DNA from 3 places in the Microbacterium sp. KNMS genome. Region 3 is predicted to be linked to each of the others. Evidence: riboswitches for the same ligand, from Rfam matches in the RefSeq annotation. Region 3 holds a riboswitch; each other region holds the start of a gene.

Evidence for each region. A riboswitch is a leader RNA that binds a small molecule or an ion and turns the genes downstream of it on or off. The one in region 3 is predicted to bind thiamine pyrophosphate.
Region 1: another riboswitch for thiamine pyrophosphate. It lies ahead of thiC (phosphomethylpyrimidine synthase ThiC); the one in region 3 lies ahead of thiM (hydroxyethylthiazole kinase).
Region 2: another riboswitch for thiamine pyrophosphate. It lies ahead of ACWXWW_RS13795 (ECF transporter S component); the one in region 3 lies ahead of thiM (hydroxyethylthiazole kinase).

What each region holds. Positions count from the first base shown of each region.
Region 1 covers NZ_JBSQBP010000013.1:31,851-42,092, reverse strand. Annotated here, with positions in the region: gene thiS (sulfur carrier protein ThiS) at 1-232, opposite strand, end outside; gene ACWXWW_RS09700 (FAD-dependent oxidoreductase) at 229-1,404, opposite strand; gene thiC (phosphomethylpyrimidine synthase ThiC) at 1,391-3,121, opposite strand; TPP riboswitch at 3,120-3,227, opposite strand; gene panB (3-methyl-2-oxobutanoate hydroxymethyltransferase) at 3,267-4,136, opposite strand; gene panD (aspartate 1-decarboxylase) at 4,133-4,522, opposite strand; gene panC (pantoate--beta-alanine ligase) at 4,522-5,373, opposite strand; gene ACWXWW_RS09675 (DUF2520 domain-containing protein) at 5,370-6,125, opposite strand; gene ACWXWW_RS09670 (NUDIX hydrolase) at 6,337-6,900, shown strand; gene ACWXWW_RS09665 (sugar phosphate isomerase/epimerase family protein) at 7,012-8,028, opposite strand; gene ACWXWW_RS09660 (Gfo/Idh/MocA family protein) at 8,025-9,224, opposite strand; gene ACWXWW_RS09655 (LacI family DNA-binding transcriptional regulator) at 9,364-10,242, shown strand, end outside.
Region 2 covers NZ_JBSQBP010000023.1:6,101-16,342, reverse strand. Annotated here, with positions in the region: gene ACWXWW_RS13825 (phosphotransferase) at 1-612, shown strand, start outside; gene ACWXWW_RS13820 (SDR family oxidoreductase) at 620-1,459, opposite strand; gene ACWXWW_RS13815 (Nramp family divalent metal transporter) at 1,647-2,906, shown strand; gene ACWXWW_RS13810 (aldo/keto reductase) at 2,919-3,917, opposite strand; gene ACWXWW_RS13805 (energy-coupling factor transporter transmembrane component T family protein) at 3,982-4,767, opposite strand; gene ACWXWW_RS13800 (ABC transporter ATP-binding protein) at 4,764-6,248, opposite strand; gene ACWXWW_RS13795 (ECF transporter S component) at 6,250-6,870, opposite strand; TPP riboswitch at 6,862-6,972, opposite strand; gene ACWXWW_RS13790 (D-alanyl-D-alanine carboxypeptidase family protein) at 7,038-8,429, shown strand; gene ACWXWW_RS13785 (bifunctional proline dehydrogenase/L-glutamate gamma-semialdehyde dehydrogenase) at 8,684-10,242, opposite strand, start outside.
Region 3 covers NZ_JBSQBP010000009.1:30,519-40,760, forward strand. Annotated here, with positions in the region: gene ACWXWW_RS07340 (hypothetical protein) at 1-808, shown strand, start outside; gene ACWXWW_RS07345 (glycosyltransferase family 2 protein) at 968-1,855, opposite strand; gene ACWXWW_RS07350 (cysteine desulfurase family protein) at 1,890-3,011, opposite strand; gene nadC (carboxylating nicotinate-nucleotide diphosphorylase) at 3,015-3,866, opposite strand; gene nadB (L-aspartate oxidase) at 3,860-5,377, opposite strand; gene nadA (quinolinate synthase NadA) at 5,374-6,705, opposite strand; gene ACWXWW_RS07370 (NUDIX hydrolase) at 6,788-7,489, opposite strand; TPP riboswitch at 7,545-7,640, shown strand; gene thiM (hydroxyethylthiazole kinase) at 7,632-8,465, shown strand; gene thiE (thiamine phosphate synthase) at 8,462-9,133, shown strand; gene thiD (bifunctional hydroxymethylpyrimidine kinase/phosphomethylpyrimidine kinase) at 9,130-10,242, shown strand, end outside.

The DNA.
Region 1 (10,242 bases), on a different contig from region 3:
CCTGCGCCGCGGTGAGCACCTCGACCCGCGCGCCCGGGCCGAGCCGATGCGACCCCCAGCGGGCGCGCGGCACGAGGACCGCGTCGACCGCGACCGCGACGCCGAGGGGCGCGCCGTCCTCGGCCGTGCCCTCGGGCGTCACCGCGCGGCCCGTGAGCGCCGAGACGACCGTCGACACGGCCGCCCCCTCGGGCAGCCGCAGAGCACTTCCGTTGACATCGATCTCGATCATGCGAGGACTCCTTCACGGTCACGGGGCGCGGCGTCGCGCCCGGGTTGGAGGCGGGTGGGGGCGAACCGCCCAGGGTCGAGCAGGTCGGCCTCGACGCCGCGCGGCGGGGCGACGTCGTCGACGATGCGGCGGCAGAGGTCTGCGATGAGCGGGGCGAGCAGCACGCCGTTGCGATGCGTTCCCGTCGCGACGACGAGGCCCGGGGCGGTCCGCCCGACGAGGGGCAGATGATCGGGGGTCGCCGGGCGGGCGCGGGCGGTCGCCTCGACGAAGCGGTACTCGTCGACGAGCGGCATCACCTCGGCCGCATCGCGGAGCAGCGCCGACACGCCCCCCGCGGAGACCGCGTCGTCGGCGTCCTCGCGCTCGGTCGCGCCCACGACGAGTCCGCCGTCGACACGCGGCACGAGGTAGACGGCACGGCCGCGGACAAGGGAGCGGACCGTGTGCGCGAGGCGCGGGAGGCCCGCCGCGTGGAGGCGGAGGATGTCTCCGTGCACCGGGCGCAGCACGCCGGGCGGCGTCGCGCCCAGGTCCGCCGCGCCGAGCGCGTTCGCGACGACCACCTCGGCCGCGGCGATCGCCGTCCCGTCGGAGAGCTCGACACCGTGCACAGCACCGCCCCGCCCGCGCAGCAGGCGCCTCGCCGCGAGCGGACGGAGAGCGGATGGCGCGAGCGCGCCCCGAAGCGCGCGGACGAGGGCACGCGGATCGACGCGATGGTCGCCGTCCGCCGCGTACGCGCACGAGAGTCCGGGCGCGAGCAGAGGCTCGGCGGCCCGCGCTTCTCGGACGCTCCGTCGCTCCGCCTGCACCGCGGGCGCCGCGTCCACGAGCTCGACGATCCGACGGCGGTCGGCGTCGTCGACCCCGACGAGAAGCGTCGGGGCGGCCTCGTACCCGCACGCCGCAGCGCCGCCGGGCAGCGATGCGACGAAGTCGGGGTATGCGGCCGCCGCGGCGCGGTGGAGCGCCACGGCAGCGCGCTCGGTGTGCTGGAGCTCGCCCGCGGGGCTCAGCATTCCGGCCGCGGCATACGTTGCGCCGTCTCCCGGGCGGGGGTCGATGAGTCGCACCGAGCGCCCCGCGCGCGCACACGCGACGGCGATCGCCGTGCCGACGACCCCTGCGCCGATGACGGCGACGTCGACCCTGCTGTCAGCTCCGGACACGGGGCTCGTCGAGGTAGACGGACGCGCCGGCGGCGACGAACTCCTCGGACTTCCGGCGCATGGCCGCGATCGCCTCCTGCTCCTCGGCGCCGCCGAAGCGGTCGCGGATGTCCTGGGAGATCCGCATCGAGCAGAACTTCGGGCCGCACATCGAGCAGAAGTGCGCCGTCTTGGCCGGCTCGGCCGGGAGCGTCTCGTCGTGGAAGGCCTCCGCCGTGTCGGGGTCGAGCGAGAGGGCGAACTGATCGCGCCAGCGGAACTCGAAGCGCGCCTTCGACAGCGCGTCATCCCGATCCCGCGCCCCCGGATGGCCCTTCGCGAGGTCGGCTGCATGCGCCGCGATCTTGTACGTGATGACGCCCGTCTTCACGTCGTCGCGGTTAGGCAGCCCCAGGTGCTCCTTGGGCGTGACGTAGCAGAGCATCGCGGTGCCCCACCGTGCGATCTCGGTCGCGCCGATCGCCGAGGTGATGTGGTCGTACCCCGGGGCGACGTCGGTGACGAGGGGGCCGAGCGTGTAGAAGGGCGCCCCCGAGCAGAGCTCCTGCTGGCGCTCGACGTTCTCCCGGACCAGGTGCAGCGGCACGTGCCCGGGCCCCTCCACCATGACCTGCACGTCGTGCTCCCACGCCCGGTGCGTGAGCTCGGCGAGCGTGTCGAGCTCGGCGAACTGCGCCGCGTCGTTGGCGTCGGCCGTCGAGCCGGGGCGCAGGCCGTCGCCGAGCGAGAACGCGACGTCGTACTGCGCGAAGATCTCGCACAGCTCGTCGAAGTGCGTGTAGAGGAAGTTCTCGCGATGGTGGGCGAGGCACCAGCCCGCCATGATCGAGCCGCCGCGCGAGACGATGCCCGTCACCCGCTCTGCCGTGAGCGGCACGTAGCGCAGCAGCACGCCCGCGTGGATCGTCATGTAGTCGACGCCCTGCTCGCACTGCTCGATCACGGTGTCGCGGAAGATCTCCCAGGTGAGGCGATGCGCCTGCCCGTCGACCTTCTCGAGCGCCTGGTAGATCGGGACCGTCCCGATCGGCACGGGCGCGTTGCGGATGATCCACTCGCGGGTCGTGTGGATGTCGTCGCCCGTGGAGAGGTCCATGACCGTGTCGGCGCCCCACGTCGTCGCCCACTGGAGCTTCTCGACCTCCTCGGCGATCGAGCTCGTGACGGCCGAGTTCCCGATGTTCGCGTTGATCTTGACGAGGAACGCCCGCCCGATGATCATGGGCTCGCTCTCGGGGTGGTTGATGTTGCTCGGGATGATCGCGCGCCCCGCCGCGAGCTCCGAGCGGACGAGCTCGACGTCGCACCCCTCGCGCAGCGCGACGAAGCGCATCTCGGGCGTGATGACGCCCTGCCGCGCGTAGTGCATCTGCGTCACGCGCCGGCCGGGACGTGCGCGGCGCGGGCGGGCGGACTCTCCCCGCCACTCCGCGGAGGCGGCGCCGCGCCGCGCGGCCGCTCGGCCGTCGTCGTGAAGGTCGCGCGGGCGCCCGTCGTACTCCTCGACGTCGCCGCGTGCGGCGATCCAGTCGGCCCGCAGCGGCGGCAGTCCCCGCACCGGGTCGCTGCCCGGGCCCGACGTCCGATAGGCCGTGAACGGCTCGTTCCGCTCGCCGTTCGGCGAGTCCGTGAGCGCGATGCGGGTGACCGGCACCCGGATCCCGTGCTCGTCGTCGTGCAGATATGCGAGCGAATGCGTCGCTTCCAGGGTGCGCAAAAGAGCTGCTCCTACTTCCTACGCCGGCATGACCCGAACAGGTTCGACGGTCGCGAGCAGCGTCAGCTCGTTCTCAGCCCCTGCTGGGACTCCCGTGTGGACCGGATCAGAGTAGCAGGGAGCCGCGGCCGCGCAAGTCGGCGGGTCAGAGCGCGTCGAGCAGCTCCCTCAGACGGGTAGATTCCTTTTCGGGCATGGAGTAGCCGTGCTCGGTCGCTGGGTACTGTCCCGCGCGGACTTCCGCGACATAGCGCTCGACGCCGGCGATCATGTCCCCCCGCAGCTCGGCGTACCGCTTGACGAAACGCGCCGCACGACCCCCGTATATGCCGAGAAGGTCATGGAATACGAGCACCTGGCCGTCGGTGGCGGGGCCCGCTCCGATGCCGATCACGGGGACGTTCATCCGGGGCATCAGGGCGTCTGTGACGTCGCTCGGGATCGCCTCGAAGACGATCGCGAAGCACCCGGCCTCCTGCAGCGCGAGTGCGCTCTCGCACACCGCGAGTGCGTCGTCGGCGGTCCGCCCCTGCGCGCGGTATCCGCCGAGGGCGGTCGCCGTCTGCGGCGTGAGGCCGACGTGCCCCATGACGGGAATGCCCGCGCGGACGATGGCGCGCGCGCGATCGACCGACGTGCCGCCGCGCTCGATCTTGACCGCATCGCACCCCGTTTCCTTCACGAAGCGCTGCGCGGTCGCGACGGCGATCTCGTCGGAGGCCTCGTACGAGCCGAACGGCAGGTCCGCGACAAGCAGAGGGCTCTGCAGACCCCTGTGGACCGCGGCCGTGAGCATGATCATCTCGTCGACGGTGACGGGCACGGTGCTGTCGTATCCGAGCACCGTCATCGCGGCCGAGTCGCCCACGAGCACGACGTCGACGCCTGCCGCCTCGGCGACCTGCGCGCTGGGATGGTCGTACGCGGTCACCATGGCGATGCGCTCGCCCGCGGCCTTGCGCGCGGCGAGGTCGGCCGGCGCGACGCGCGGGCGGGCCGCCGGCCGCGTGCTCATGCGCGCGCCGTCAGGAGACGGTCGACCGCGTCATCGACCTGGATGATGCCGTTGCCCCGGTCGACGTGCACGACGACGGGCTCGTACGTCTCGAGGTCCTTCTCGTCGTACTCGGCGTAGGAGACGACGATGATCGTGTCGCCCGCGTGCACGAGCCGGGCGGCAGCGCCGTTGACCTGCATGACCCCCGAGCCCCGCTCCCCCGCGATCGTGTACGTCTCGAAGCGCGCGCCGTTGTCGACGTCGAGCACGTGCACCTGCTCGTGCTCGAGGATGTCCGCCGCCTCGAGGAGATCGGGGTCGATCGTGATCGAGCCGACGTAGTTGAGGTCGCTTCCCGTGATGGTGGCGCGATGGATCTTCGACTTGAGCATGATGCGGCGCATCAGGATTCTCCCTTGAGGATGCGGTTGTCGATGAGGCGTGCGGCGCCGACCCTGGCCGCGACCGCGAGCAGCGCGTCCCGATCGACGCGGACGAGAGGGCGGAGGTGCTCGGCGTCGCGCAACTCGAGGTACTCGGGCTCGATGCCGGCCTCCGCGAGGACGGATCGCGCGGCCGCGAGCAGCACCGCGCCATCCCGCTCGCCCCGCGCCGCGAGATCCTCCGCCGCGGTCAGCGCCCGGTTCAGCGCGGTCGCCTGCGCCCGCGCTGCGGCATCGAGGTAGACGTTGCGCGAGCTCATCGCGAGGCCGTCCGGCTCGCGGACGATCGGGCACGCCTCGATCCGCACGGGCAGGTCGAGGTCGCGGACGAGCCGGCGCACGACGAGCACCTGCTGCGCGTCCTTCTGTCCGAAGAAGGCGACGTCAGGGGTGACGATCGAGAGCAGCTTGGCGACGACGGTGGCGACGCCGTCGAAGTGGTGCGGGCCGCGGTGCGCGCCGCACAGCACCTCGGTGATGCCGGAGACATGGATGGTCGTGGCGAAGCCGTCGGGATACATCTCGGAGACGGACGGCGCGAAGAGGATGTCGGCTCCCGCCTCCTCGGCGAGCGCGGCATCCCGGGCCTCGTCGCGCGGATAGGAGCCGAGGTCCTCGTTCGCCCCGAACTGCGTCGGGTTGACGAAGAGCGACACGACGACGACGTCGGACGCCTCCCGCGCACGGCGCATGAGCGAGAGGTGTCCTTCGTGGAAGGCCCCCATCGTGGGCACGAGGCCGATCGAGGCGACCTCGGCTCGCGCGGCGCGCACGGCGGCGCGCATGTCGGACACGGTGCGCACGATCCTCATGTCGCGTGCTCCTTCCTGCGTGCGAGCGCGCGGGTCGCCTCGCACAGCTCGTCGAAGAGCGGGACGAGCTCGGGCCGGCCGGCCGAGATCGCCGCGCGCTGGCGCTCGACCGTCTCCTCGTCCCCGCGGGCGATCGGGCCCGTCAGGGCTGTCGCGGGCCCTCCCGACGCCCAGTTCTCGACGGTGCGCCGCACGAGCGGCGCGAGGAGCAGGCGCGCCTCCTTGGCCGGGATGCCCGCGGTCTCGGCGATCCGCTCCGCGGCATCGGCGATGGTCACAAGGAAGTTCGCCGCGACCGACGCGGCTGCGTGGTAGGCCGCCCGGTGGGCCTCATCGAGAGGGAACGCGCGTGCGCCGAGCAGGAGCGCGATGCCCGTCGCGGTCTCGAGCGCCTCGTCCGAGCGCCCCGCGACCGCGCACGCGACACCGCGGAACACGGCCGGGTCGTCATCGCCGGTGAACGTCTGCAGGGGGTGGAGGCCGAAGTCGACATCGTGGATCGGCACCGCGCCGGAGGTGTGGCCGATCATCCGCCCCGCCGCCGCCGCGGCGTGCGCCGCGGCAGCGATCTCGCCGTCCGGAACGCACAGCAGCACGACCGGCGCGTCGGGGATCTCCTCGCCGCGCCCGACCGGGCCGTGCACGACGACGCCGGCCGCCCGGAGGGCACGGGCGATGCTCCGGCCGAGTCGGCCGGGGCCGACCACCGTGACGCTCTCGAGGGCGCTGTGCGGGGTGCGGAGGATGCTCATGGTCTCGGTGCGCGGGGGACGCGCGCGACATGAGTATCCGCCTCATGGGCCGATCGAGCAAAATCGGGCGGCAATATGCACAGTGGTACCGGTCAGTGTCTTACCGATCTGCTCCCTGGTTCGCTTTATGTCTGTGCATGGTGATTTCACCGACGACTGTCGGCCACTCGGATCCTCGCTCCGCTCCGCGGCCTGTGACAGGCTCGAAGCCGTGATCGACACGCGCTCCTCCCTGCTCGCGTCCGCGCGCGAGGCCGTCGCCCTGGTGGGGCCGTCGGTCCCCGCGCACGACGACTTCGTCGCGGCTCTCGAGGCGCACGGCGCGGCCGCGCTCGACCGCGAGGGACCGCCCGCGCACCTCACGGCGAGCCTGTTCGTCTTCGACTCGACCGGCGAGCAGATCCTCCTCTGCCTCCACGGCAAGGGGAGGTTCTGGGTGCAGCCGGGCGGCCACCTGGAGGCCGGGGACACGTCGCTCGCGCAGGCCGCCGCACGCGAGCTCGAGGAGGAGACGGGCGTCTCCCGCGGTCTCCTCCGCGACGTCCGGGTCGTCGATCTGGACCACCATCCGCTGAGCTCGCGGTTCGGCCGATGCGCATCGCACCTCGACGTCGGCGTCGCGGCCGTCGTCGACCGCGACGCCGTTGCCCTCCAGGTCAGCGATGAGTCGGACGACCTGGCGTGGTTCCCCCTCGGCGACCTGCCCTCGCCGCTGCCGCCCGCCTTCGACGAGCGCCTCGCACGTGTGCGGGCGGCGTACGCGGTCGCCCGCTGACACATCCCTCTGCAAGGCGCCATCGGCCATCCCTCCCCCGGTCCTTGAGCGAGCGAGGAACGAGCGAGTCGAAACGCCGCGACCGGGCCTCGAGAACCGCCCTGTGCGAACTCACCCCTGCCCGAGCGACTCCTGCAGAGCTCGATCGGCGTCCCGCAGCACGGCCGCGGCCACCTGGAGCCCTTCGACGCGGCCGAGCTCGACGTCCTCGTGCTCGATGTTGACCCACATGTCCGGGTCGACCTCGTGCAGAGCACGGAGGAACTCCGTCCAGTACACCGTGTCATGCCCCTTGCCGAGCGCGACGAAGTCCCAGGCGGCGGGCTTCGGCCATTCGTTCGCCCACTCGTCGCCGCCCAGGCTCGTGCGCGACTCGGACGGGTCGAGCCGCCGGAAGCCGTTGTCGAGCACGCCGTAGAGCTGTGCGGTCTCGCGGTTGATGCGGACATCCTTCGCCGCTGCGTGGAAGACGAGCTCGCCCAGCTCTCGCACGACCGCGACGGGGTCCATCTGCTGCCAGAAGAGGTGCGACGCGTCGAGCTCGACGCCGATGTGCGTCGCGCCCGTCGTCTCGACGAGACGATGCACGTCGCGGGTGTTGAAGACGACGTTCTGCGGGTGCAGCTCGAGCGCGACCTTGACGCCGTGGTCGGCAGCGAGTCGGTCGATCTCCCGCCAGAAGTCGCCGACGACCCGCCACTGGTAGTCGAGCACGTCGAGGTGCGCCGAGTTCCAGGCGTTCACGATCCAGTTCGGGAATCGCGCCGTCTCGTCGGATCCGGGCAGACCCGACATCGTGACGACGCGCGTCTGACCCAGGCGGGCAGCGAGGCGGATGGATCGGCGCACGTCCTCCGCGTGCCGCGCGCGGATGTCCGCCTTCGCGTGCAGCGGGTTGCCATTGCAGTTGAGGCCGGCGATCTCGACGCCGGTCCCCTCGAACTGCCCGAGGAAGTCGTCGCGCGCGGCGTCGGACACGAGGATGTCGTCGAGGGACGGGATGTGGACCGCCGGCAGGAATCCGCCCGCGTTCAGCTCGATCCCCGTGAGACCGAGCGACGCGATGACCTCGAGCGCCTCGGGAAGCGTGCGGTCGTGCAGGATCGCGTTGTAGACACCCAGCCTCATGCGCGCACCTCCTGCGGGATCGCGACCGCCGCGCCGCGTCGCGCGGCAGACTCCGCCACCGCCTGGAGCAGCCGCATGTTGCGGACCCCCTCGTCGAACGTCGCGCATCGCGGCAGCGATGCCGCCTCCTCGATGCCGGCGACCTCCTCGAGGAACGCCCGCGCCTGGTACACGAAGCCCTCGTTCTGACCGAACCCGACACCGGTCGCGTCCATGGCGAGACCTCCTCTGAGGTACGGATGCTCGGGGCCGAGGAGCACCCGCCGGAAGCCGCGCTGCGCGACCGGTCCCTCGTTGAGCATGAGTCCGATCTCGGACGGCGTGCGGAAGTCGAACGACGCCGAGCCGTTCTCGCAGAACACCTCGAGGACGAGCGTGTTCGCGTGCCCCGAGGCGACGCGGGAGACCTCGATCGCCCCTGCTCCGCCATCCGCGAAGTCGAACGAGAACGCGGCGTAGTCGTCGTTCTCGACGGTGTCGAACGTGTCCGACACGGCGCCGTGCTCGTGGCCGATGACGGCGCCGAGGGGTTCGGGGCGCTCGGAGATCACGGTGGCGAAGCGCCCACCCGACACCTCCGCGATGTCGCCGCCGATGAACTCGGCGATGTACGCGAGGTGGCTGCCCACATCGGCGAGCGCTCCCGAGCCCTGCGCGCCCTTGAAGCGCCAGCTGATCGGGATGTGCGGGTCGGCGGCGTAGTCGGTCCAGTAGCGTCCGCTGACGTGGAGCACGCGGCCGAGCACGCCGCTGCGCACGAGGTCGCGGAGATACGCGATGCCGGGCGAGCGCCGGTAGGTGAAGCCGACGCGCGCGATGCTCGTCGCCGAGCGCGCGGCGTCGGCCATCGCGACCGCGTCGTCGAGGCTGTCGCTGAGCGGCTTCTCGCACAGGACGTGCTTGCCGGCGGCGAGGAGCCCTTCGACGATCTCGCGGTGGAGATGATTCGCGACGACGACGCTGACGACGTCGATGTCGGGCGCCTCGGCGATCGCCTGCCACGACGTGTCGCTGCGCTCATAGCCGAAGCGCCGCGCGGCGAGGGAGCCGAACTCGGCGTTCACGTCGCCGATCGACACAAGGCGGATGGGCGGAAGCGTCGAGGCGTAGACGGTGGACGCCGCACGGTACGCCGCGGCGTGGGCGCGGCCGGCCATGCCGGCTCCGATGACGGCGACTCCGAGGCTCTCGGGCATCGGCTCTCTCCTTCGAGGTCTCGCCCGGCCTTCCGGCCGCGGCGTCATTGCAGGTGCGAGGATGGGGATGAACCGCGCGTTGGAGCGGTACAACGATCACGGTATACTACGACGTAATGTCCTGTCAAAGGGGAATCTCATGACCGCGTCCCGACCGACGATCTACGACGTCGCCCAGCGCGCAGGCGTGTCGAAGTCGCTCGTCTCCCTCGTTCTCCGCGGCTCGCCCAAGGTCAGCCCGGAGCGGCGTCGCGCGGTCGAGGAGGCCATCCGCGCACTCGACTACCGTCCGAGCCGAGCCGCCACCGCGCTCGCCGGGGTGCGCACACGCAACATCGGCCTCGTGATCGACGACTTCCGCAACCTCTGGTTCGTCGACCTCCTCGATGGCATGCGCGATGTGCTCGACCCCGCCGGCTTCCAGGTCAGCGTGGCCGACCTCCGCCGAGACGCGCACGCGGTCGAGGGCTTCATCGCGACCCATGCCGAGGCCGTCGTCGTCGCCGCCGAGCCGGATGCGGCGGCCCTGCGCATCCCCGTCCCGGTCGCCGTCGTCGGCGGGCGCGCGGGCTCGATCCCCGGCGCGGACACGGTCGCGAACGACGACACCGAGGGCGCGCGGATCGCGACGCGGCATCTCCTCGAGCTCGGACATCGTCGCATCGGGCATCTCACCGGCGGAGGAGGGTCGGCGGCCCTGCGGCGCGCTGCGTACACCCGTGTGATGCGCGAAGCCGGGCTCCATCCGCTGCTGACCGGCGGCGAGCACGAGACGAGCGATGAGGGGGGCTACCGCGCGGCACGGCAGCTGCTCGAGGCACATCCGGACGTGACCGCGATCTTCGCGTCGAACGACGTCATGGCGCTGGGCGCCGCGGCCGCCCTGCGCGACCGAGGTCTCGCCATCCCGCATGACGTGTCGCTCGTCGGCTACGACGACTCGCCCCTCGCGAACAGCCGCTACCTGTCGTTCACGACGATCGACGACCGCAGCCGCGACGTGGGAGCGGAGACCGCG
Region 2 (10,242 bases), on a different contig from region 3:
GACGACGGGCGGTACATCAAGTGGGGCCCGCTCGACCTCGAGACGTCGATGGCTGACGAGGCCGAGCGGCTCGCGTGGGCGGTGCGGTGGGCTCGGGTTCCCGAGGTGATCGCGCACGGATCGGATGGCGCGCACGAGTGGATGGTGACGCGCGCGCTCCCGGGGCGGAGCGCGGTCGCACCGCGGTGGCTCGCCGACCCCGCGACAGCCGTGCGCGCCGTGGGCGAGGGCCTGCGGGCGCTGCACGAGGCGCTCCCCGTCGCCGAGTGCCCCTGGTCGTGGCAGGTGCCCGACCGTGTGTCCAACGCCGCGCGCCGCGGCATCCGCGTGCCCGACGCCCTCCAGGCCGCGCCGCCCGTCGACCGGCTCGTCGTCTGCCACGGAGACGCCTGCTGCCCGAACACCCTCGTCGACGACGCGGGCCGATGGGCGGGTCACGTGGATTTCGGCGCGCTCGGCGTCGCCGACCGCTGGGCCGACATCGCGGTGGCCGCCATGAGCACCGAGTGGAACTACGGCCCCGGCTGGGAGGACGCGCTCGTCGAGTCCTACGGCGTCGCGCCCGACCGCGAGCGGATGGCGTACTACCGCGATCTGTGGAACGCCACGTGAGCCACGGCTAGAGGAAGACGTCGGGGATGAGGTCCTCGTCGGGCGTCCCGGGCACGGCCGCGTAGCCCGAGAGGTCGGTCACGCCGGCGTCGGCGAGCACGTCCTCGACGATGAGCGTCTGGCCGGAGTACGCGCGCGCGGGCTGCGTGAGCACGACGTGCGCGGCGTCGGCATAGATCTCCGGCGTCCGGCTGCGCGCCATCATCGCGTCGCCGCCGATGACGTTGCGCACCGCCGCGGTCGCGATGAGCGTCTTCGGCCACAGCGCGTTCGCGGCGATCCCCGCGTCCGCGAACTCGGCGGCGAGCCCGAGGGTCGCCATGGTCATCCCGAACTTGGCGATGCTGTAGCCGGGATGAGCCCCGAGCCATCGCGGCGTGACGGTGAGCGGCGGCGAGAGCGACAGGATGTGCGGATTGCCGCTCTCGCGCAGGACGGGGATGGCGGCCCGGCTCAGCATGAACGTCCCTCGAACGTTGACGTCCTGCATGAGGTCGTACTTCTTCGCCGCGAGGTCCTCCGAGCCGGAGAGGTCGATCACGCTCGCGTTGTTGACGACGGCGTCGATGCCCCCGAACGTCCCGACGGTCTCCATGACGGCCTGCGCGATCGCGTCGTCGTCGCGCACGTCGCCGACGATCGCGAGGGCCTGCCCGCCCGCGGCGCGGATGGCATCCGCCGCCGTGTGCACCGTGCCCTCGAGCCGCGGGTGCGGGGTGTCGGTCTTCGCCAGCAGCGCGACGTTGGCGCCGTCGCGCGCGGCGCGCAGCGCGATCGCGAGTCCGATGCCGCGGCTCCCGCCCGACATGAGGATCGTCCGCCCTGCGAGGGAACCGTCCTGGATCATCCGCTCTCCTTCGAACGTGCACGTGGCGCGCGGGCGCGCGCGGATCCATCCTGCCCCGGCGCGGCACCGACGGGCGAAGGCGTTATCGGATGCGCACAATCCCGGAGCGGATCCGCCGATCGGCCGCGATCGCCCGATAGCGTCGGAGTGCGCGGGCCGCGCCGCGCCGCGAGACGAGGAGGTTCGCATGTCGACGTCACCTGAGCAGACCCCGAAGTGGAAGGTGATCGGCCCCGGCCTGGTCGTCGCGGCGACCGGCGTGGGCTCGGCCGACATGGTCGCGACCCTCGTCGCGGGCTCGAACTACGGCTACATGCTCCTGTGGGCCGTGGTCCTCGGCGTGATCCTCAAGATCGTGCTCGTCGAGGGCGCGGGGCGGTACACGGTCGCCACCGGCCGCACGATCTTCGAGGGGTGGCGCTCCCTCGGGCGCTGGCCCGTGTGGTACTTCGCCCCGTACATCGTCATCTGGGGCTTCGTGTACGCGGCGTCGGCCATGAGCTCGACCGCGCTCCCGCTCGTCGCGCTGTTCGGCGGCGAGACCTGGATGTGGGCGGTCGCGATGGGGCTCGCCGGCTTCGTCCTCATCTGGTTCGGCAAGTACCGCTTCTTCGAGCGCATCACGGCCGCGCTCGTCGGCCTCATGTTCGTGACGATCGTGATCCTCGCGATCATCGCGGCGCCCAACGTCTTCCAGGTGCTCACCGGCCTCGTCCCTCTCCTGCCGGATGCCCCGAACGGCATCTTCTACACGCTCGCGCTCGCCGGCGGGGTCGGCGGCACGATCACGCTCGCGGCGTACGGCTACTGGCTGCGCGAGAAGGGGTGGGACAAGCCCCGCTTCCTCCGCGTCATGCGCATCGACAACACGGTCGCGTATGTCGTGACCGGCATCTTCGTGATCTCGATGCTCATCGTCGGGGTCGAGGTCGTGCAGGCGGCGGGCGTGGCGCTGGCGTCCGGCGACCAGGGCCTTCTCGAGCTCGACGCCGTCCTGCGCGAGCGCTACGGCGACTTCATCGGCGTGTGGTTCCTGGTCGGCTTCTGGGCCGCGGGCTTCTCGTCGCTGCTCGGCGTCTGGAACGGCGTCTCGCTCATGTTCGCCGACTTCATGGGCAACATCACCGGCAAGGGCTCCGATCACGCCGACTCCCGCGGACACGGCAAGTGGTTCCGCGTCTACGTGCTGTGGCTGACGTTCCCGCCCATGCTCATGCTGTTCCTCGACCAGCCGATCTTCCTCGTGCTGCTCTACGGATTCCTCGGCGCGCTCTTCATGCCCTTCCTCGCGATCACGCTCCTGCCCATCCTCAACACCGATCGCGTGCCGACGGCGTTCCGCAACCGCTGGCACCACAACGTCGCGCTCGGCATCACGGCCGTGCTCTTCATCGTGCTCGGGGTGTACCAGGCCTGGAACGCGATCGCGACGGTCATCGCGGGCTGAGCCCGCGCCGCCTCACCAGCGCGGGTGGATGGCCTCGCGCAGGCGGGCGTCGTAGATCCGGCGCACGCCGGCCTCGAACGCCTCGCCGAGCGGGGAGACGGAGCCCGCGGCCGCGTTGCTCCGCGCCTGGGCGATCGAGCGGGCGCCGGGGATGACGCTGCTCACGCCCGGCTGCTGCCACAGCCACGCGATCGCCGCCTGCGCGGGCGAGACACCCTCGGGTGCCTGCTCGGCGACGAGCGCGCTGAACTCGCGCGCGGCCTGGACGCCGGTCGCGTAGTCGACGCCGGAGAAGGTCTCGCCCACGTCGAAGGCCTCGCCCGAGCGGTTGTATGTGCGGTGGTCGTTCGCCGCGAACGAGGTCGTCTCGTCGTACCGCCCTGACAGGAGACCCGACGCGAGCGGCACCCGGGCGATGATCCCGACCCCGGCCTCCTGCGCCGCGGGGAGCACCTCGTCGAGCGGCTTGAGGCGGAAGGCGTTCACGATGATCTGCACGGTCGCGACGTTCGGCCGCGCGATCGCCGTGAGCGCCTCCGCGACGGTCTCGACGCTCACGCCGTAGTGGGCGATCGCCCCCTCGTCCACGAGCACGTCGAGCGCGTCGAAGACCGCGTCGTCGGCGTACACCGACGACGGCGGGCAGTGCAGCTGGACGAGATCGAGAGTGTCGACGCCGAGGTTGGCGCGCGACCGGTCGGTCCACGCCCGGAAGTTCTCGAGCGTGTAGTTCTCGGGCACCTGATCGACGCGACGGCCCATCTTCGTCGCGACCGTGATGTCGTCCCGCAGACCGCGCTCGTCGAGGAAGCGGCCGATGATCTGCTCGCTGCGGCCGTCGCCGTAGACGTCGGCGGTGTCGAAGAACGTCACGCCGCCCTCCGTCGCCGCCGCGAGCACGCCGAGCGCGTCGGCCTCCGACACGTCGCCCCAGTCGGCGCCGAGCTGCCACGTGCCGAGTCCCACGACGGAGACGTCGCGTCCGGTTCGTCCGAGTGTCCTGTGCTCCATGTCCGCCTCCGCGTCGTGGGTTGTCGAGCCGCGTCCGATTATGCCCGCCCCGACGACACCGGGCTCAGCTCGGGCCGAGGATGAAGTTCCACGCGCCCGTCGCGATCGCGACGGCAACCGCGGTGAGCGAGATGCCGAGGCCGATCGCGAGGAGCATCCACTCGCGCGCGCCCCAGGGCGAGCGGCGCGCCCACGTCCGGGCGCGGTCGCTCCCGAAGCCGCGCGCCTCCATCGAGGTCGCGAGGGTCGCCCCGCGACGCAGGGCGAGGACGACGAGGGCGAAGGCCATCCCGAGGACGCGGCGCACACGGCGGGTATCGGCGACGCCGCGCGCACGACGGGCCAGCTCGAGCTCGCGCCAGTCGTCGAAGAGGAGCCCGACCAGGCGCATGCCGCCGAGCGCACCGAGCACGAACCGCGCCGGGAGCCGCACGCGCTGCGCGAGACCATCCGCGAGATCCGTCGGATCGACGGTCGCGAAGAGGACGACGCCGGGCAGCGCGAGCGCGAGGATGCGCAGGCACGTCGCGGCGGCGAGGGCGAGCGATCCGTCGCTCACGCGCACGAGCAGCCACTCGAAGTGGACGGTGCCGCTGGGCTCGCCGTACAGCGCGATCGTCACGGCGGCGAGCGGCGCCGCGATCCAGACGGGCGCGGTGCGGCGCCAGAACGTGCGCGCGTCGACGCCGGCGGCGAGGAGCAGCGGGATCTCGAGGAGGAGCGCGACCGCCGCCGAGACGACGTCGATCGTGAGGATGAGCGGGAACGCGATGAGGAGCGCGGCGCCGAGCTTCGCGACCGGGTTCACGTGCGCGAGCGGGCCCCGAGGGATGGGCGGCGCTGGGATCATCCGAGCACCCCCGCTCCGTCGAGGCGGTGGACGCGCGCCTCGAGGGCCGTGAGGACGTCGGCGTCGTGCGTCACGGCGACGACCGCCGACGGAGCGGCGTCTGCTCCGTCGCGCAGCCGGGCGATGATGTCGACGAGCTCGGCCCACGTCGTCGCGTCCTGGCCGAACGTCGGCTCGTCGAGGACGCAGACGCGCGGCCGGGTCGCGAGCATGGCCGCGACCGTGAGGCGGCGCTTCTCGCCGCCCGAGAGGGTATGGGGGTTGGCGTCCGCGAGGTGCGCGAGGCGCAGCGCGGCGAGGAGCTCCTCCCCGCGCGCCGAGATCTCCGCGTCGGGCACTCGGAGCGCGCGCATGCCCACCTCGAGCTCGGCGCGCACCGTGTTCGCGAGGAGCTGGTGATCGGGCGACTGCAGCACGGTGCCGATCCGGGTGAGGAGCTCGCGCGAGCGCCATCGGATGGGCGCGGGGCCCGCCCCTGCCGCGAGTTCGGGTGCCGCCGCCACTCGGCCATCGACCGGCGGCAGGAGCCCTGCGACCGTGCGCGCGAGGGTCGACTTCCCCGCGCCGTTGCGGCCGGTGATGCCGAGCACCTCGCCGGGGCGCACCTCCAGGTCGACGGGGCCGGCCACGGCCGTGTCGCGCAGGCGCCCCACCTGCAGCGCTTCCGCAGCGAGGAGAGGAGCGCCCGGCGCGTGGCGCGGCGAGCCGGGGCGACGCGGCGGGATGCCCGGCACCCACACGCCGCCCGACGCGAGCTCGGCGCCACGTCGGGCGAGGACGACCTCGGGCGTCCCGTCCGCGACGACGCCCTGCTGCCCGTCGCCGAGGACGATCACGCGATCGACGACGGGAAGCCACACGTCGACCCGGTGCTCGACGACGACGAGCGTGGCGCCCGTGTGCGCGACGACGCGCGACACCGCGTCGCGCACCTCGACGACACCCTCGGGATCGAGGTTCGCGGTCGGCTCGTCGAGCAGCAGGAGCCCGGGGCGCATGGCGAGCGCACCGGCGAGGGCGAGGCGCTGCTTCTGCCCGCCCGACAGGGCGGACGTCGAGCGGTCGAGCGGCACGTCGAGGCCGACGATCGCGAGCGCCTCCTGCACGCGCGACCAGATCTCGTCGTGCGGGACGCCGAGGTTCTCGCACCCGAACGCGACGTCGTCCCCGACGCGCGCGAGCACGGCCTGTGCGTCGGGGTCCTGCTGCACGAGCCCGGTCCGTCCGCGTGCGGCCTCCGGCGGCGCGCCGTCGACGAGGAGACGGCCCGCCTGCTCTCCCTCGTCCTCCCCGCCGAGCACGCCGGCGAGCGCCTGCAGCACGGTCGACTTGCCCGATCCGCTCGCTCCGAGAAGCAGCACGCGCTCCCCGGGCCGGATCGACAGCGTGACGTCCTGGGCCGCCCATGCCAGGCGCGTGCCGTACCGCCATCCCCACCCCTCGGCGAGGATGCCGCAGGGGCGGGTCTCCGCCGCCGTCACGTCAGACGCGTCGCGCGACGTCGCGCCCCGCGGCGAAGCGGCTGAGCGCTCCGGTCGCCGCGAGTGCGCGCACGATCGCCCAGCCGCCGAGGCCGGCGATGACGGCGCCCGACAGCGTCGTCGACGCGATGTAGATGGCCGTGAAGGCCGCGTCAGCCCCCGCGTACCAGTTGACGATGTCGTTGATGCCGCAGGCGAGGCCCGCCGCAGCGCCCGCGAGCGCCGCGACGACGGGACCGAAGGCGCGGTACAGGAAGATCGCGAGGACGATCTCGGCGCCGAGGCCCTGCACGAGGCCCGAGACGATCGTGAGCGGACCCCACTGGTTGCCGACGAGCGCCGAGATCACGGCGGCGAGCAGCTCGGTGTAGAGCGCGGCGCCCGGCTTGCGGACGACGAGTCCGCCGATCACGCCCGCGATGAGCCACGGGCCGGCGACGAGGCCGCCGAGCCCGGGCAGGAGCGGGCTGAGCAGCGTGCTCGGCAGCTCGTAGGCGATGTTCCAGACGAGGAACACGACCGCGCACGCGACGCCGATCACGCTCGCGACGACGATGTCGACGACCCGCCACGTGAAGCGGCGTCCGGTCGCGGTCTGTCCTGCGGAAACGGACGTGGACATTCGTTCTCCTTCCTTCGCCGGCATGACCCGGATCAGGTTCGACGGTCGACGCGCGGCTCGCGTCCTCTCAGTCCGGCTCGGCGGACTCCCGTGTGATGTGGGCTGATTCTACTCGCATCCCACGAGCCGCTTCCCGTCTTCGCAGGAGCAGCGGGTACCGTATGCGGGTGGCAATCGACGACATCCCTGCGGCGGAGACCGCGCCGTCGCAGGACGCCGCTGCGGCGCTCACGGCGCTCGGCTGGGTCGACCCCGACGCCGTCGCCGCCTCGCGCACGGCGGGCGCGCTCCCCACGAGCCGCCTCGTGCCCGTCGAGCCATCGCTCCTTCCGCCGCGCACGCGCCGCCGGTTCTGGCTCGGGCCGACGGTCACCCTCGGGGTGCTCGCCCTCGGCTACGTCGCATCCTGCGCGGTGTGGCCGCTCGCGAACGTCGCCCCCACCATCTCGGATCTCACCGTCGAGACGCCGATCGGCGAGGAGTTCCCCGTCACCTGGCCGGAGGACGGCATCGCCGCGCTCGCGGCGGAGGGCGGCCCCGGCGGCCCGATCGCCTCGAGCGACGAGGCGCTGCCGATGGCGAGCATCACGAAGATCATCACCGCGCTCATGATCATCGAGCGCGAGGGCCTCGAGCTGGGTCAGGATGGGCCGTCCTACGCCTTCACGCAGGCCGACAGCGACGAGTACTGGGCCTATCTCACGGCCGATGAGTCGTCGCTCGATGTCCCCGTGGGCGGCACGCTCACGCTGCACGAGATGCTGCAGGGCGTCATGCTCGGCTCGGCGAACAACTACGTCGACCGACTCGTCCTCGAGCTGTGGGGCACGCAGGAGGCCTGGCTCGCCGACGCGCAGGCCTGGCTCGCGCAGCACGAGCTCACGGGCATCACGGTCGCCGACCCGAGCGGCATCGACCCGGCGAACACCGCCGACGCGCGCTCGCTCATCCGCCTCGCCGAGATCGCGCTCGAGGATCCGGTCCTCGCGAGCATCATGGCCGAGGACTCCGTCGTGCTCCCGGGAGCGGGGCTCGTCGAGAACTCGAACCCGCTCATCGGGGACGAGGGCGTGGTCGGCCTGAAGACCGGCTCGCTGTGGTCGACGGGCACGCAGTACTGGAACCTCCTGTCCGCGAAGGAGGTCACGATCGGCCAGACGAGCGTGACGCTCTACGCCGCGGTCGTCGGCCAGCCCGACGACGACAGCCGCGCGATCGTGAGCCGCGAGCTCCTCGCGCAGCTCGAGGAGGGCATGCAGCTGACGACCGCGGTCGCCGCCGAGGTGCCCGTCGCGCACGTCAGGACCGAGTGGGGCGCGCAGAGCACGATCGTGACCGCCGACGAGGCCCAGGTGATCTCGTGGCAGGGCGTCGCGCCATCCACCGATCCGTCGTACGAGGTCGAGCTCGGAGCCGAAGCCGGCGACGAGGTCGGCACGCTGGCCGTGCAGGGCGGGATGGACGACACGAGCGTCGCGCTCACCCTCACCGACGACGTGCCCCCGCCCTCCTTCTGGTGGAGGCTCACGCACCCGCTGTCGCTGTTCGGCCTCGACTGACCCGACCGACCAAGCATGTCTCGCTCGGCGCGGCCAGACGACCGAGCATGTCTCGCTCGGCGCGGGAGGCCGGCCGAGCATGTCTCACTCAGCGCGGGATTCGGCCTCCCTATCCCGCCGGGAGTGAGACATGCAGATCGGGCGGCATCCAGAGCGGGCGACCTGCGGGGCGGGCGACATGCAGATCGGGCGAGGCGCGGACGGACGGGGTGACAGAGGCGGACCGCCCCGGGAGGGAGCGGCCCGCCCTCTGATCAGGCGTCGGCGAGACCGGGAACGACGTACCGCCGCTCGTTGCCGAACCGGTGCGCGGTGATCGACACCGCCTGCTCGTGCAGGAACGGCAGCATCTCCACGCGGCCGGCCGACGTCACAGGACCGTCGTACACGGCGACGTTGGGCGCGCCGTCCGTCGCCGCCACGACGTCGGCGAGCGCACCGCCGAGGAGGCGGATGCGCCCGCCCGTCTGGGCGAGGCGCGCCGCGCGGGCCGCCCACGCCTCCGCATCCTCGAACGTCACCTCGACGCCCGCGTCCGTCAGCCACGTCGCGACCCGCTCGGGAAGAGCAGTCGGCGTGCTCACGACGAGCTCGGCGCCGACACGCAGCCCCGCTGCCGCCACGCGCACGAGCTCCGCCGGCGGGCGTCCGTCGAAGCGGATCGTCACGGGAACCGGCGCGTACCGGAGCACGTTCTGCTCGAGCCGGAGGCCCTGCACATCCCGTGCGACGCCGAACTCCTCCGCGAACGCGACGACGTCGGTTGCGAGCGCCTTCTCGAGCCACTCCGCGCCATCCGCGGCGCCGAGCGCCTCGACCGCGCGCCGCGCCGCGCCATCCGCCCTGCTCGCCGTCACGACGGGCGCATCCGTCCAGGTGCCGAGCCCGAAGAGGTAGCTCGGGCCGCCGGCCTTCGTCCCGGCGCCGACCGCCGACTTCTTCCAGCCGCCGAACGGCTGGCGCTCGACGATCGCGCCGGTCGTGCCGCGGTTCACGTAGGCGTTGCCGACGTCGATGCGCGAGAGCCACCGGGCGATCTCGTCCTCGTCGAGGGCGTGCAACCCCGACGTGAGGCCGTAGTCGACGGCGCGCACGAGGTCGATCGCCTCGTCGAGGGTCTCGGCGGTCATGATGCCCAGCACCGGGCCGAAGTACTCCGTGAGGTGGAACTCGCTGCCGGGCTGCACGCCGTCGCGGATGCCTGGCGTCCACAGGGCGCCGGCGTCGTCGAGCTGCTTCGGCTCGCGCACCCACGTCTGACCGGGCTCGAGCTCGGTGAGGGCGCGGCGGAGCTTGCCCTCAGCGGGGCCGATGAGAGGGCCGATCCGGGCGGCGGCCTGCCACGGCATGCCCACCTCGTAGCCCTCGACCGCGTCCACGAGCTGGCGGCGGAACCGCTCGCTGCGGGCGACCGATCCCACGAGGATGACGAGCGACGCCGCCGAGCACTTCTGGCCGGCGTGGCCGAACGCCGAGTACGCGACGTCCTTCGCGGCGAGGTCGAGGTCCGCCGACGGGGTGACGATGATCGCGTTCTTACCGCTCGTCTCGGCGAGGAGCGGGAGGTCGCGCCGGAACGACCGGAAGAGCTCGGCGGTCTCGTACGCGCCGGTGAGGATGACGCGCTCGACGCGCTCGTGCGACACGAGCCGGCGCCCCAGCTCGTTCTCCTCGACCCGCGCGAGACGCAGCACGTCACGCGGGACGCCCGCCTCCCACAGCGCCTCGGCGAGCACGGCGCCGCAGCGTCGCGCCTGCGACGCCGGCTTGAGGATCACCGGCGACCCTGCGGCGAGCGCGGCGAGGGTCGAGC
Region 3 (10,242 bases):
GTCGCGTCGCCGGTCCCGCGCGTCGGATCTGTGGACGCCCGTTCGAGGCGCGCGCCTGCCCATCGACCAGCAGGGGCTGGCGAGCATCTGCCACGCGGTCGCGCTCTCGCTTCCGGCGGGGGCGGCGTTCAGTCACACGACCGCGGCGGTCCTCTGGGGGCTTCCCCTTCCGCTCGGGCAGCAGGCCGAGCGCACCGTGCACGTGACGACCCCGACGGGCACGCGCGCCCGGCGCGGCCGCCTGATCATCGGCCACCAGCGGGAGCTCGCGGCCGACCAGGTCCGGCAGCGACGCGGTCTGCCGCTGACGTCGCCGTCGCGCACCTTCTGCGACCTGTCGGAGATCCTCGACCTCGACGATCTCGTCGCGGTCGGCGATCGCGTCGCCCACGACCACGGCGCGGCCGCCATCGAGGCGGAGCTCGCGCGGCGTCCTCGGAACAGGCAGTCGCGCGTCCTCCGCGAGGCGGTCGCGCTCATCGACAGCCGTGCCGAGTCGCCCAAGGAGACCGAGCTGCGGCTGCTGCTCGTCCGCGCGGGATTCGGGCCCTTCGCGGCGAACTTCGTCGTGCGCCATGCGTCCGGCCGCTTCATCGCGCGCGTGGACCTCGCACTGCCCGCGCAGCGGATCGCCGTCGAATACGAGGGCGACCATCACCGCGATCGGGACCAGTGGCGCCGAGATCTCGCGCGGCGGCGTCGTCTCGAGGCACTCGGCTGGATCTACCTCCCGGTGACCCAGGCCGACCTCTCCGATCCCGCGGACCTCCTCGCGGACCTGCGCGCCGCGGTCGCGCGGCGTGGGTGAGAGGCGACGTCCCTTCGGGCATCTGCCGCGTCCGGCCGGTGAGAGGGGCGGATGGCGGCCACTCGTGGCAAGGACCCGGCCGGAGAACGCGGGAGGTGAGACATGGGGGATGGGATGGAAGGGGGAAGGGCCGGGGGAGGGGGACGGGACGGAAGGGGGCTATGCCCGGTGCAGTGCCTCGACCTCGGCGGCGAACGCGTCGAGGTCGGAGCGAGTGGACGCGTCGGCGATCGCGGAGAGTCGAGGGATGTCCATGCGCAGGATCTGACCCGCCCGGGCACGCTGCGCGGCGCCGTGGCCGGCGAGCACCGCGAGGCCGTCGCGCATCGCGGCGAGGCACGCGCGGAAGACGCGGGGGTCGGCCTCGTGCTGCGTGATCGAGCTCCCGTCGGCGCGCACGCGCCACTGGACGACGACGTCGGGGACCGTGTCGATCGCACGCGCGGCCGTGTACATCCGCTGAGCGATCGCCTGGTCCTCGTAGAGCGCGTTCTCGGGAAACCGCAGGTCGTGCGCACGCCAGAAGCCCGTGCGCGAGACCTTCGACCACGCCACGACGTTCCCGGTGACCTCGGGGTGCGCGTCGAGCGTGACGCCGACGCGCCGCGGGCTCGTCGAGGCAGAGACCCACGGCTGGACCTCTCCCGCCGTGTACGACCCTCCTTCGGGCCACAGGCGCACGTACGCCCCCACCGCGACGTCGCTTCCGGATGTCTCGAGCGACCCGACGAGCGTCTCGAGCGCGCGCGGGACCATGATGTCGTCGCCGTCGAGGAAGCCCAGGTACGGCGTGTCCACGTGCGCGAGCGCCGTGTTGCGCGCCGCGCCGAGCCCCTTGCGCCGCGGATGCCGGATGACCCGGAAGCGATCGTCGCGCGCGGCGAACTCCTCGAGCACGCGGCCCGTGCCATCGGTCGACGCGTCGTCCACGAGGATCGCGCGCCAGCGGGTCAGGGTCTGCGCGCGCAGCGAGTCGAGCGCCTCGGCGATGTATCCCTCGATGTCGAAGCCCGGGACGACGACGGTCACGAGGGGAGCGGTGGTCACCGGATGAGACTATCGGCGCACGGGGACACCGGGGTCAGACCGCCGCAACCGCAGCGGCGACCGCGTCGGCGACGGCGTCGAGCGAGCCCTCGTGGCGGTGCGCGAGCGTGAAGCGGACCGCGGTCTGCGCCTCCTCGGGCAGGACCCCGAGCGCGACGAGGACGTGCGACGGCTCGTCGCTTCCCGCGGCGCAGGCCGACCCGCTCGACGACACGACGCCGCGGCGCTCGAGCTCGAGCAGCACGGCCTCGCCGCTCGTGCCCGCGAAGGTGAAGCTCGCCGTGCCGGGGAGGCGCCGGGTCGGATGGCCCGTGAGGCGCGCCGAGGGCACGAGCGCGAGCACCCGTGAGATGAAGGCGTCGCGGATGGCCGCCACGCGCCGAGCGCTCTCGGCGCGCTCGGCGTCGGCGAGCTCGAGCGCCGTCGCGAATCCGACGGCATCCGCGACCGCCTCGGTGCCGCTGCGGCGACCGCGCTGCTGGCCGCCGCCGTGGAGGAGCGGCTCGATCGGGATGCGTCCGCGCACGGCGAGCACGCCGGTGCCGGGCGGTGCCCCGATCTTGTGGCCGGCGAGCGCGATCGCGTCGGCGCCCGTGTCGGCCAGCGGTAGCCATCCCGCCGCCTGCACGGCGTCGAGGTGCAGGGGGACGCGGCGCCCCGCGAGCGCATCGGCGATGCCCCGCGCGTCCTGCACGGTGCCGATCTCGTTGTTGGCGAGCCCGATCGACACGAGCGCGGTGTCGTCGCGGAGGGCTGCGGCGACGTCGTCCGGCCGGACGAGGCCGTCCGCGTCGACGGGGAGGAGGGTCACCTCGAACCCGTGGAGGCGGCGGAGGTAATCGGCCGAGGCGAGGATCGACTCGTGCTCGATCGGCGTCGTCACGACGTGCCGTGCACGCGCCGCAGCGCCCAGGGCGATCCCCTTCACCGCGAGGTTGTTCGCCTCGGTTCCGCCCGAGGTGAAGACGATGTCGCCTCGGCGCATCCCGAGCACGGCCGCGACCCTGGCGCGGGCGTCCTCGAGAGCGCGCGCGGCTCGCTCGCCGACCGTGTGGTGGCTCGACGGGTTGCCGAATGCGCGCGTCAGGTGGGGCTCCATGGCCGCGAGCACCTCGGGCCGCACGGGCGTCGTCGCGGCGTTGTCGAGGTAGAGCACGGCTCAGCTCACGCGCATGTCGAGACCGAGGTCGAGCGCGCGGGCGGAGTGCGTCAGCGCGCCGACCGAGATGACGTCGACGCCCGTCTCGGCGATGCCCCGCACCGTCCCGAGGTCGACGCCGCCCGACGCCTCGACGATCGCTCGCCCGCCGACGATCCCGACGCCGCGACGGAGGTCGTCGAGAGAGAAGTTGTCGAGCATGATCGTGTCGACTCCGGCCGCGAGCACGGGCTCGATCTGGTCGATGCGATCGACCTCGACCTCGACATGCGCCGTGTGCGGCAGACGCGCGATGCCCGCGCGGAGGGCGGTCGTCAGGTCGGCGCCGCCGGCCTGGAGCACGGCGAGATGGTTGTCCTTCGCCATGACCGCGTCTGACAGCGAGTGCCGGTGGTTGTGCCCGCCGCCGCAGCGGACGGCGTGCCGCTCGAACGCGCGGAGCCCCGGCGTCGTCTTCCGGGTGTCGACGATCCGCGCGCGGGTGCCCGCCACCTCGGCGACGAACCGCGCCGTGAGCGTCGCGACGCCCGACATCCGCTGGGTGAAGTTCAGCCCGATGCGCTCTGCGGTGAGCACCGCGCGGGCCGGCCCGGCGACGGTCGCGAGCACGTCGCCCGCGGCGAAGGGCGCGCCGTCCGCCACGCGGAGGTCGACGTCGGTCGCGCGATCCGTGAGGGCGAACGCCGCCCGGAAGACCTCGCCTCCGCTGAACACGCCGTCCTCGCGCGCGACGAGGGATGCCCGCGCGTGAGCGGATGCGGGAAGGAACGCCTCGCTCGTGAGGTCTCCCCACGGCGCGTCCTCCTCGAGGGCGGCGCGCACGGCGCGCTCGATCGTCGACGCCGTCAGCATGCGGCACCCGCCGAGACGAGTTCGCGCGCGTGTGCGGACGCGTCGTCGGTGCGGAAATGCGACCCCACCGAGCCCGGCCGGGCGAGAGCGGCGCTCGCCGCGGCGAGGCCCACGCGCACGAGCCCCGCGTCCTCATGCGCGGCGACCGTCTGCGGACGGGGGAGGGCGTCCTGCCACGTGGCGAGCACCGCCACGGCGTGCGCGAGGCCCGCGCCGTCGCGGAGGAGCCCCACGTGATCCCACATGAGCCGCTGCAGGGCGGCGCGCGAGAAGGGCGGGACGGCGGCGAGCTCCGACGGCAACTCGGGGCCGGGCGCGGAGGGGAGCGCGGGCGCCGCATCGACGTCGCCCGCGAGGATGGCCGCGGCCGCGCGCGCGGCGAAGACCGCGCCCTCGAGAAGGGAGTTGGAAGCGAGGCGGTTGGCGCCGTGCACGCCCGTGCGCGCGCACTCGCCGACGGCGAGGAGGCCGGCCAGGCTCGTGCGCCCGTCGAGGTCGGTCGCGATCCCGCCCATGAGGTAGTGGGCGGCCGGCGCGACGGGGATCGCGTGCGCGGCCCAGTCGAGCCCGCGCGCTGCCAGCGCCCTCGCGATCGTCGGGAAGCGCGCCTCGAGTCGCCGACGGCCGATGCGCGTCGCGTCCAGGAGGACGGGGCGCCCGCCCTGCTCCGCCATCCGCCGGGCGATCGATCGCGCGACGACATCGCGCGGCGCGAGCTCGCCGTCGGGGTGGTCGTCGAGCACGAAGCGCCGCCCGTCGAGGTCGATGAGGTCGGCGCCCTCGCCGCGCACCGCCTCGGAGACGAGGAACGGCGTGCCCTCGGCGAGCACGGTGGGGTGGAACTGCGCGAACTCGAGATCGACGACCGCGGCCCCCGCCCGCAGGGCGGCCGCGATGCCGTCGCCGGTCACGACGTCGGGGTTGGTGGTGCGCGCCCACAGCCGCCCCGCTCCGCCGGTCGCGAGCACGACGGCATCCGCCCGGAGCACCTCCCGGCGCCCGTCGGCGAGCAGCTCGACTCCCGCGACGCGTCCGTCCTCCACGAGGAGGTCGGCGAGGAGCGTCCGCTCGCGAAGGCGGACGCCCGCCTCGAGCGCGGCCGCGATGAGCGCGATCTCGATCGCGAGGCCCGTCGCGTCTCCGCCCGCGTGGAGGATGCGCGGATGCGCGTGCGCGGCCTCGAGTCCTCGCGCCAGGGCGCCCGAGGCGTCGCGGTCGAACGCGACGCCGAGGTCCATGAGCTCGCGCACGCGCGCCGGCCCCTCCGACACGAGCACGTCGACCGCGGCGGGGTCGCACAGTCCGGCGCCCGCGGCGAGCGTGTCGGCCGCGTGGCTCTCGACGCTGTCATCGGGGAAGAGCGCGGCCGCGATGCCGCCCTGCGCGTGCCGCGTGCTGCCGTCGGCCATCCCCGCCTTCGTGACCAGCTGCACATCCGCCCCGCCGCGCGCGAGGTGCAGCGCCGTCGCGAGGCCCGCGACGCCGCTTCCGACGACGATGACCCCGGTCATGCGCGCGCGCCTCCCGTCGGCAGGGGCTTGGCCGCGAGCATCCGCTCGAGCGCGACGCGCGCCGGGTCCGCCACCGCGTCGTCGACGCCGATCCGGTTGACCACGCGCCCCGCGACGAGCTCCTCGAGCACCCACGCGAGGTAGCCGGGGTGGATGCGGTACATCGTCGAGCAGGGGCACACGACGGGGTCGAGGCAGAAGATCGTGTGCTGCGGGTGCTCGGCGGCGAGCCGGCGCACGAGGTTGATCTCGGTGCCGATCGCGAACGTGGTCGGCTCGGTCGCCGCCTCGATCGCCTTGCGGATGTAGTCGGTCGATCCCGCCTCGTCGGCGGCGTCGACGACGTGCATGGGGCACTCCGGATGCACGATGACGCGCACGCCCGGATGCTCGGCGCGCGCGGTCTCGATCTGGTCGACCGTGAAGCGGCGGTGCACGGAGCAGAAGCCGTGCCAGAGGATGACCTCGGCGTCGCGCAGCGTCTCCTCGGACGACCCGCCGTACGGCGCGCGAGGGTTCCACAGCGGCATGCGCTCGAGCGGCACGCCCATCGCCTTGGCCGTGTTGCGCCCGAGGTGCTGGTCGGGGAAGAAGAGCACGCGGCGCCCTCGGGCGAACGCCCACTCGAGCACGGTGCGCGCGTTGGACGACGTGCACACGATGCCGCCGTTGCGGCCGACGAAGCCCTTGATCGCCGCGGAGGAGTTCATGTAGGTCACCGGGACGACCGGCACGCGGCCGTCCTCGTCCGGCACGTCGAGCGGGCCGTACACGTCCGCGAGCTGCTCCCAGCACTCCTCGACCTGGTCGATGTCGGCCATGTCGGCCATCGAGCAGCCCGCGGCGAGGTTCGGCAGGATGACGGACTGCTCCGGGCGGGACAGCATGTCGGCGGTCTCGGCCATGAAGTGGACGCCGCAGAAGACGATCGCCTCGGCCTCGGGGTGCGCCTTCGCCGCGCCCGCGAGCTGGAACGAGTCGCCCACGTAGTCGGCGTGCTGCACGACCTCGTCGCGCTGGTAGAAGTGGCCGAGGACCACGACGCGGTCGCCGAGCGCCGCCTTCGCCGCCCGGATGCGATCATGCAGCTCGGCTTCCGGGGCCTCGCGGTAGGCGCGGGGGAGCTCGCCCTGCCGCGGGGCGTCGGTCGGGATCACGTCGCCCATCGAGGCGCCGGGGCCGTAACCGGCGACGGCGTCGAAGCTCCAGGGCCCCGCGGCGAGGTCGGTCGAGCACGTCGAGCCCGCGGCGCCGCCCGAGACGATCGCCTGGATCTCGTGGTCGACGCTCGCGTCGCGGGCGGTGAGGGTGATGCTGGTCGCGGCCATGGGGACCCCTGTTCGTGTCGATTCGACTCTAAGTCGTCGACACCACTTTAAGTCAGGTTGACCACAAAGGCGAGCGGGCTCCTCAGGCCGGTCCGAGCGGTCCGCGATCGGCGAGCTCGACCTCCGAGTTGTAGCGGTACAGCCGCGCCGGGCGATGCTTGCCGGTGCGGAACGACTCGGTCGGGAGGAGCGCCTCGGAGCCCTCGAGGAGGCGGCGGAAGTTCGACGGGTCGAGGCGACGCCCGAGCACGGCCTCGTAGACCTCCCGCAGCTCGGTCAGCGTGAACTCGTCGGGCAGGAGGCCGTGCGCGATCCGGCTGTAGCCGACCTTGTTGCGCAGCCGCCACACGGCGTAGTCGACGATCCGGTTGTGGTCGAAGGCGAGCGCCGGCAGATCGTCCACGTCGAACCACTCGACGTTCTCCGGCGCGTCCTCCGCGGCGCGCTGCGCATCCACGAGGTCCGAGCGCAGGAGCGCCCAGTAGACGACCGACACGACGCGCGTGGGGGAGCGGTCGACGTCGCCGAAGGCGTAGAGCTGCTCGAGGTAGCTCGGGCTGAGCGCGGTCGTCTCGGCGAGCGTGCGGGCGGCGGCGTCGTCGAGCCCCTCCCGCTCGTCGAGCCATCCGCCCGGGAGGGCCCACGCGCCCTCGAACGGCTCCCGCGTGCGGCGCACGAGCGGGATCATGAGCGCGTCGGCCCCGGGCCGCGAGCGCAGCGAGAAGATCACGGTCGAGACGGCGACGCGGATGCCGGCGCTCTCGGTCGCGGAAGGGGAGGTCACCCTTCGAGCGTAGGCGACCCGGCGCGCGGGCCATCGCGGACCCGCTATGCTCGCTCGCAGTGACACGGGGTGTCCCCATCCGGGACTGAGATCACACCCGTATGCACCTGATCTCGTTAGGACGAGCGGAGGGATGTCGCTGATGAGTGACGCGCACCTGTCGGTATCCGATGGCCCCGGGGCCGTGCTGTCGAGACTGCGCGAGACCGCGCCGCTCGTTCAGTGCATCACCAACGCCGTGGTCGTGAACGTCACGGCCAACGCGCTGCTCGCGGTGGGCGCGGCGCCCGTGATGGCCGACATCCCCGAGGAGGCCGGGGAGTGCGCGGCGTTCGCGTCGGCGCTCCTGGTCAACCTCGGGACGCCGACCGCCGAGCAGCGCGCGGCGATGACCGCCGCGGTCGCCGCGGCACGCGCGTCCGGCACGCCGTGGGTCCTCGACCCCGTGGGCGTGGGCGCCCTCGGCCTGCGCACCGGCGTCGCGCGCGACCTGCTCGCGCACCGGCCCACCGTGATCCGCGGCAACGCCTCGGAGGTGCTCGCGCTCGCGGGCGCCGGCTCGGGCGGGCGCGGGGTCGATGCGGCCGACGAGGTCGATGCGGCGCTCGACGCCGCCCGCGCGCTCGCCGAGCGCACCGGCGCGGTCGTCGCGGTGTCGGGCGCGGTCGACGCGGTCACCGACGGCGCGCGCACGGAGCGCATCGCGGGCGGGAGCGCGCTCCTCACCCGCATGACGGGAGGCGGCTGCTCGCTCGGAGCGGTCGTGGCCGCCTGCGTCGCGGCAGCGGATGGCCCGGATGCCGCGTTCGCGGGCACGATCGCGGCGCACGCCGTCTACGCGGCCGCCTCCGAGCGCGCGGCGGCCGTCGCGACGGGCCCCGGCTCGTTCGCGGTGGCGTTCCTCGACGCGCTCGCGGGGGTCGATTCGGTCGACGTGTCCGCGCCCGAGCGCTTCGCGACGGAGGTGCCGGCATGACCGCGCGACCTCTCGACCTCTCCCTCTACCTCGTCGCGGACGCCGCGACGATCACCGGCCGCTCGCTCGTCGACGTCGTCGCCCAGGCGGTCGACGGAGGGGCATCGACCGTGCAGATCCGCGGCAAGGACCTGTCCGCCGCCGATCTCCTCGCCCTCGTCGAGGCCGCTGCCGGGCATACGCGCGGCCGTGCGACGCTGCTCGTGAACGACCGCGTCGACGTGTACCTGGCCGCGAAGGCCGCGGGAGCGTCCGTCGACGGCGTCCACATCGGGCAGACCGACCTGCCGGCCGACCGCGTGCGCGGCCTCGTGGGCGACGACGCGATCATCGGCCTGAGCGCGAGCCTGCCGCGCCAGCTCGAGGCGCTGCGGCGCCTCCCCGCCGGCACGGTCGACTACCTGGGCGTGGGCGCGGTGCGCGCCACCCCGACGAAGAAGGACCATCCGACCCCGATCGGATGGAGCGGATTCGCGGCCTTCGCCGAGCTCGCGCACGAGTTCCCGTGCGTCGCGATCGGCGGCGTCGGCCCGGGCGACGCACGCGACGCGCGGCGCGCGGGCGCCGCCGGGATCGCGGTCGTCCGCGCCATCTGCTCGGCGGAGTTCCCCGCCGCGGCGGCGGCCGCGCTGCGGTTCGAGTGGGCGGACGCCGAGGTCGTCGCATGACCGCCGTGCCGAACATCCTCGCGATCGCCGGCTCCGACCCGTCGGGAGGGGCGGGCATCCAGGCCGACCTCAAGTCGATCGCCGCGTGCGGCGGCTACGGCATGGCCGCGATCACGGCGCTCACCGCCCAGAGCACGCAGGGCGTCTCGGGCGTGCACGTGCCGCCCGCGTCGTTCCTGCGCGAGCAGCTCGACGCGCTCGCGGCCGACATCCGCATCGACGCCGTCAAGATCGGCATGCTCGGCACGGCGGAGATCGTCGCTGTCGTGGCGGACTGGCTGCGCGGCCTCGACACGCGCCCGCCGGTGGTCCTGGATCCCGTCATGATCGCCACGAGCGGGGATCGCCTCATCGACGCCGAGGCCGAGCGCGCGCTGCACGATCTCCTGTCGCTCGCCGACGTCGTGACGCCGAACCTCCCGGAGCTGGCCGTGCTCACCGGTGTCGCGGCCATCGGATCGTGGACGGACGCGCTCGCGCAGGCGGCCGCGCTCGCGCGTCGCCACGGCGTGCTCGTGCTCGCGAAGGGCGGGCACCTCGACGGCCCGGCGTGCCCGGACGCGCTGGTGGGGCCGGATGGCCTCATCGCCGAATTCTCGGACGCGCGGATCGAGACGACCGCCACGCACGGCACGGGGTGCTCCCTGTCCGCGGCGCTCGCCACGCTCCGCGCGCGCGAGGGCGACTGGACCTGGGCGGCCCGCCTCGCCCGCGGATGGCTGCGCGACGCGATCGCGTCGGGCTCCGAGCTCGAGGTGGGCCGCCCGGGAGGGCACGGCCCGCTCCACCATCTCGCGGGCCTGTGGCGGACGGGAGGCCTCCCGCGCCGCGACGCCGAGCTCGACGCCTGGTGGGAGGACATCGCACCGCTGCGCGCCGGCATCGACGACGTGTGGTTCGTGCGCGCACTCGCGGACTGCTCGCTCGATCGGGACGACTTCGCGCACTACCTCGCGCAGGACTCGCTGTACCTGCGCACGTACGCGCGCGTGCTGAGCCGGGCCGCGGAGCTCGCGCCGACGCTCGAGGAGCAGGCCTTCTGGGCGGCATCCGCGCACAGCTGCCTGGAGACCGAGCTCTCCCTGCACCGCGCCCGGCTGGACGATGCG